One region of the Streptomyces sp. NPDC051822 genome, then DNA from elsewhere that is predicted to be linked to it. Evidence: riboswitches for the same ligand, from Rfam matches in the RefSeq annotation. Region 1 holds a riboswitch; the other holds the start of a gene.
What was found. A riboswitch is a leader RNA that binds a small molecule or an ion and turns the genes downstream of it on or off. The one in region 1 is predicted to bind S-adenosylmethionine.
Positions count from the first base shown of each region.

Region 2: linked by a shared signal. The riboswitch ahead of ACIA8N_RS01745 (aminotransferase class V-fold PLP-dependent enzyme) and the one ahead of thrC (threonine synthase) in region 1 are both predicted to bind S-adenosylmethionine.

Region 1 is NZ_JBITBZ010000008.1:139,291-142,480, forward strand. Features, by position in the region: gene ACIA8N_RS23975 (hypothetical protein) at 1-36, opposite strand, end outside; gene ACIA8N_RS23980 (glucosyl-3-phosphoglycerate synthase) at 166-1,107, opposite strand; SAM riboswitch class I at 1,268-1,414, shown strand; gene thrC (threonine synthase) at 1,432-2,718, shown strand; gene ACIA8N_RS23990 (MoaD/ThiS family protein) at 2,759-3,034, shown strand.
Region 2 is NZ_JBITBZ010000001.1:381,949-385,138, forward strand. Features, by position in the region: gene ACIA8N_RS01745 (aminotransferase class V-fold PLP-dependent enzyme) at 1-1,137, opposite strand, end outside; SAM riboswitch class IV at 1,343-1,459, opposite strand; gene trpD (anthranilate phosphoribosyltransferase) at 1,560-2,624, opposite strand; gene ACIA8N_RS01755 (cytochrome bc complex cytochrome b subunit) at 2,757-3,190, opposite strand, start outside.

The sequences.
Region 1 (3,190 bases):
GAGCACTCTGCCCAGGTGGTGTTGTCTGAAGCGCATAAAAGGGCAATGTAGGCAAAACAGATCATCATCGGGCGTTACGCCACGCGGTGCCGCCGTCCTCCCCGAGCGTTACGCCACGCGGCGGCGCCCCGCCTCCTCGTGCCCCGCCTCCCCGCGCCCCGCGCCTTACGCCACGCGGCGGCGCGCGTACTCCGCGATCTCCGCCATCGGCGGCCGCTCCTCCGTGTCCACCGCGTACGTCCGGGGTATGAACCCCGCCTCTCCCCGCTCGAACTGCGTCAGCCAGGGCCGCACCAGATGCCCCCGCGACAGCCGCAGCTGCGCCGTCCGGTAGATCGCCGCCGCCATCCGGCCCAGCGCCTGCCCGTCCTGGTGCCGGTGCTTGCGCACCCCCACGTCCACCTGCGCGAGAGCGTCCAGGCCCACCGTGTGCAGGGCGTCCACGAGCAGCCCCAGTTCCACTCCGTAACCGACGGGGAACGGCAGCCGTTCGAGCAGCGAGCGCCGCGCCGCGTACTCGCCGCCCAGCGGCTGCACGAAACCGGCCAGCTGCGGCCAGTGCAGGTTCAGCAGCGGGCGCGCCACCAGCTCCGTCACCCGACCCCCCTGACCAGGAGTGTCACCGAACGGGCGGTCGTACATCGCCTTCACGAAGTGGACGTCCGGATCCGTGAGCAGCGGGCCCACGATCCCCGTCACGAAGTCCGCCGAGAAGTCCCGCAGGTCCGCGTCCACGAAACAGACGACGTCCCCGCTCGTCACCATCAGCGACCGCCACAGGACCTCGCCCTTGCCCGGCACCGCCGGAATCCGGGGCAGGATCGCGTCCCGCGCCACCACCCGCGCCCCGGCCGCCGCCGCCACCTCCGCCGTACGGTCCGTGGAGCCCGAGTCGATCACCACCAGCTCGTCCACCAGCGGCACCGACTCGCTCATCAGCTCACGCCGGATCACGGCGACGATGTCCCCGACCGTCGCCTCCTCGTTCAGCGCCGGCAGCACCACGCTGACGCGCGTCGAACGCTTGGCGGCGAGGATCCGCTCCAGCGGCCGGTCCGCCACGGACCAGGACCGCCGGGCCAGCCAGCGCTCCACCTCTTCCAGCACGTGATCTCCATCTCGCGGTTCGGACGGCCGGTCCAAGGGTCCGGGCCTTCGGTTACAGTCTTGAACAACGCGGATCCCCGATGCACGTCGGGGTGCCGACCGCGTCGGAGCGCAGGAACGAAGCCCGCAAGGAACTTCACCCCGCTTCACAATCGAATACCGCTCATCCAGAGGGGCAGAGGGAAACGGCCCGTTGAAGCCCCGGCAACCCTCCAGTCGGTTCGTCTCGTCCTCCAGCGAGGCCCCCGACTAGGGAAGGTGCCAAATCCGTCTCATGGCGAAAAATTCGTCATGGGAAAGATGAGGAGAAAGGGCCTCGCCTCCATGGCTGTACAGACCGCTACCCCCGCCACCACCGTCGACCTCGGTCCCGCTTCCGGGCTTTCGTGTCGCGAATGCGGTGAAGTCTTCGCACTCGGCCCGATCTTCGCCTGCGAACTCTGTTTCGGACCGCTCGAAGTCGCGTACGACCTCCCCACCGGTGACCCCGAGGCGCTGCGCAAGCAGATCGAGGCCGGCCCCGCCAACATCTGGCGCTACGCCCCCCTGCTGCCCGTACCCGCCGACGTCGCCGACAAGCCGAACCTGAACCCGGGCTGGACCAAGCTCGTCCAGGCCGACAACCTCGCCCGCGAGATCGGCGTCGCCCCCGGCAAGCTCTTCGTCAAGGACGACTCCGGCAACCCGACCCACTCCTTCAAGGACCGGGTCGTCGCCCAGGCCATCGAGGCCGCCCGCGCCTTCGGCTTCACCACGCTCTCCTGCTCCTCCACCGGCAACCTGGCCGGCGCCGTCGGCGCCGCCGCCGCCCGCGCCGGCTTCCGCTCCTGCGTGTTCATCCCGCACGACCTGGAGCAGGGCAAGGTCGTCATGGCCGGTGTCTACGGCGGTGACCTCGTCGCCATCGAGGGCAACTACGACGACGTCAACCGCTTCTGCTCGGAGCTCATCGGCGACCCGCTCGGCGAGGGCTGGGGCTTCGTCAACGTCAACCTCCGCCCGTACTACGGCGAGGGCTCCAAGACGCTGGCGTACGAGATCTGCGAGCAGCTCGGCTGGGTCATCCCCGACCAGCTCGTCATCCCGATCGCGTCCGGCTCGCAGCTCACGAAGATCGACAAGGGTCTGCAGGAGCTCATCAAGCTGGGCCTCGTCGAGGACAAGCCGTACAAGATCTTCGGCGCCCAGGCCGAGGGCTGCTCCCCGGTGTCGGTGGCCTTCAAGGCCGGCCACGACGTCGTACGGCCCCAGAAGCCGAACACCATCGCCAAGTCGCTCGCGATCGGCAACCCGGCCGACGGCCCGTACGTCCTCGACATCGCCCGCCGCACCGGCGGCGCCGTGGAGGACGTGAACGACGAGCAGGTCGTCGACGCGATCAGGCTGCTCGCGCAGACCGAGGGCATCTTCGCCGAGACCGCGGGCGGCGTGACCGTCGGCGTCACGAAGAAGCTCGTCGAGGCCGGTCTCATCGACCCGAACCTCACCACCGTCGTCCTCAACACCGGCGACGGACTCAAGACCCTGGACGCGGTGGCCGACACCTCTCAGGCGACCGTCACCATCCGCCCGAGCCTGGACGCGTTCCGCGACGCCGGCCTGGCCCTCTGAGCCGACCCACTCTCCCGGCTCTCCGAAAGGTTACGAAGACATGGCCGTGAACGTCCGCATCCCCACCATCCTCCGCACCTACACGGGCGGGAAGTCCGAGGTCCAGGCCGAGGGCGCGACCCTCGCCGAGGTCATCGCGGACCTGGAGAAGAACCACACGGGCATCTCCGCCCGCGTCCTGGACGACCAGGGCAAGCTGCGCCGCTTCGTCAACGTCTACGTGAACGACGACGACGTGCGCTTCGAGCAGGGCCTGGAGACGGCCACCCCGGCCGGCGCCGGCGTCTCGATCATCCCGGCCGTCGCCGGAGGCTGACCGTCGGGCACAGTGCCGGAGGCTGAGCGTCGCGCCCAGTGCCGGAGGCTGCCGAGCCTTATCAGCTGCCCCATCTTTCTCGAAACTCTCGAATTGCCCCTTCCGCGCCAATAAGCGGAGGGGGCAATTCTGCAGGGTTGAACGCGATAGAGTTGG
Region 2 (3,190 bases), on a different contig from region 1:
GACGCCGATGCCGTACTCGGCGGAGAGCGCGGCGGCGAAGTGGGAGCTGTTCCAGCCCTCCACCACGAAGGAGATGACGCCGACCCGGGGGGCGTCGTCGCCGAACAGCGACAGCACCTTGACCTCGGGGACCTCGGCGAGGCCCGTGCGGACCTTGGCGATCAGGTGCCGCTCCCGCTCGACGAGGGTGTCGAAGCCGGCCTCGGTGAGCGCCTTGCAGGCGGAGGCGATGGAGTACACGCCGATGACGTTCGGGGAGCCTGCCTCGTGCCGGGCGGCTGTGGTGTGCCACTCGACGTCCACCCCGCCGTCGGTGCGGCGGGCGACCTTCTTCGACGCGCCGCCGCCCGCGAGGTAGGGCTCGGCCTCCTGGAGCCAGTCGGCGCGGCCCGCGAGGACGCCCGAGCCGAAGGGCGCGTACAGCTTGTGCCCGGAGAAGGCGATCCAGTCCACGTCGAGGTCCTGGACGGAGACCGGGTGGTGGGGCGCGAGCTGGGCGGCGTCGAGCACGATCCGGGCGCCGTGCGCGTGCGCGGCGGCGGCCAGCTCCTTCACCGGCCACAGCTCGCCGGTGACGTTGGAGGCTCCGGTGACGCAGACCAGCGCGGGGCCGTACGGCTCGCGGTCGGCGAGGGCGCGCTCCAGGGTGGCGACGGCCTGCTCGGGGGTGCGGGGCGCGTCGAGGTAGGTGACCCGGGCGTCCTGCCAGGGGAGCAGCGAGGCGTGGTGCTCGGTCTCGAAGACGAAGACCCGGCAGTCGGCGGGGAGCGTGGCGGCGAGCAGGTTGAGCGAGTCGGTGGTGGAGCGGGTGAAGACGACCTGGTCGCCGGGGCGGCAGTCGAGGAACTCGGCGACGGTGGCGCGGCTGTTCTCGAAGAGGTCGGTGGAGAGCTGGGAGAGGTAGCCGGCGCCACGGTGGACGCTGCCGTAGTAGGGGGCGTAGGCGGCGACGTCGTCCCAGACCCGCTGGAGGGCCGGCGCGCTGGCCGCGTAGTCGAGCGCCGCGTAGGTCACCTCGCCACCGGTGACGAGCGGGACGGTGACGTCCCGGCCGAGCACGGGCAGCGGGGCGGCGCAGCAGGGATCGGCGGACTCGGGGGCGACGGCGGTGGCGGCGGCGTTCGGGTACGCGGACATGGCGGTATCTCCCTGGCAGGAAAGGGCAGCGAAAGGCCCGCAGGGCAGCGCGAAGCGGGGTGCCTCATACGGGTGTTGCCTCGACGCACGGTGTTCGTGCGGAGGAGGGGAAAAGGGGCCGGAAGCCCTAACGCATTCGCTTGCTCACGAGACTGCTCCCTTGAGGACCAGGACCCCAGGGCCGCACACGTTCGACATGTGCAGGGGTCCGCGCTTGCCGTAGACCTCGCTGCCTACGACCTGGTCTTCACCCGGGGCACCCCGCCACGGACGGAGGGTTGCCGGACAGCAAGCCGGGGCTTCGTAGCTGTCACTCATGACCTGACCCGAAGCTATGCCACGTGATCGCCCGGGCGCAACCCGTGTCCGGATTCCGGGACGCGACGAAGGGCCCCGCCGTGGCGGGGCCCTTCGTCCGGAAGTCACGCGTTGCTGACGGCGATCCAGCGTTCCAGGGCCCTGCGGGCCTCGCCGGAGTCGATCGCCTCCGCGGCCTTCTCCATGCCCGCCCGGATCTGCTCCGCCAGGGTGCCCTCGCCCGGGGCGAGCGCGGTCAGCGCGGCGGCCGAGTTGAGCAGCACCGCGTCCCTTACGGGACCGGTCTCCCCCGCGAGCAGCCGACGGGCGACGTCCGCGTTGTACGAGGCGTCCGCGCCGCGCAGCGCCTCGACCGGCACGAGGTCGATGCCGACGTCCCGTGGGTCGAAGGCCTCCTCACGGACCGAGCCGTCACGGACCACCCACACCTTGGAGGTGGCGGTGGTGGTCAGCTCGTCGAGCCCGTCGTCGCCGCGGAAGACCAGCGCGGAGGAGCCCCGCTCGGCGAGCACCCCCGCCATGATCGGGGCCATCCGGGCGTCGGCGACACCCGTGGCCTGCGCCCGGACACGGGCCGGGTTGGTCAGCGGGCCGAGGAAGTTGAAGGTGGTCCGGATGCCGAGTTCCTTGCGGGCGGCGGCGACGTGTCGCAGCGCCGGGTGGAACTTCACCGCGAAGCAGAAGGTGATGCCGGCTTCCTCCGCGACCTCGGCGACCCGCCGCGGGGTCAGCTCCAGGTTGACGCCGAGCTTCTCCAGGACGTCGGACGCGCCGGACGCGGAGGACGCGGCCCGGTTGCCGTGCTTGACGACCTTGGCACCGGTGCCGGCGACGACGATCGCGGACATGGTGGAGATGTTGACGGTCTTGGCGCCGTCGCCGCCGGTGCCGACGATGTCGACGGAGGGCCCGGGCACCTCGATCGTGTTGGCGTGCTCGTACATGGTGCGGACGAGCCCGGAGATCTCCTCGACGGTCTCGCCCTTGGCGCGCAGGGCGACCGCGAAGCCGGCGATCTGGGCGTCGGTGGCCTCGCCGCGCAGGATCCTGTCCATCGCCCAGGCGGTGTCCTCGGCGCTCTGGTCGCGGCCGGTCAGCAGACCCTCCAGGACGACGGGCCAGGAGCGGTCCGCCGACGTAGGTCCTCCAGCGGGGGTCACAGCGCTCATGGCAGCTCCTGGATCGTCACGTGACGGATACGGTCCCACCCTATCGACCCCGGGGGACGGCAAAGAGCCCCGTCCATCGAATGGACGGGGCTCTCGCCGTGGCGACTTCAGGAAGTCAGGAGTTCAGCTCGATCAGTGGTGGCCGTGGCCGCTCTGGATCTCCTTGTACTCCTCGACCGTGGGCTTGGCGACCTGGCTGTCGTCGCCGTAGTAGCCCTTGTTGAGCTTGACCCGGAGCTTCTCCATGCGCCCGATCTTCCGCTCCACACCGTTCTCGTCGACGGCCGGCGGAAGCTCCGCCGCGTCGTACTGCTCGTGCGCCGTGAGGCGGTGCAGCTCGCCCTGGCTGAGCGGCTGGTGGACCTCGACGAACTCACCGTGCGGCAGGCGCTTGATGATGCCGGACTCGCGGCCGTGCAGCACCTTGTCCTTGTCGCGGCGCTGGAGGCCGAGGCAGATCCGCTTGGTGGCGATGAACGCGATGACCGGGCCGACGAAGAAGAAGATCCGCACGAACCAGGTGATCGAGTTGAGCGACAGGTGGAAGTGGGTCGCCCAGAGGTCGT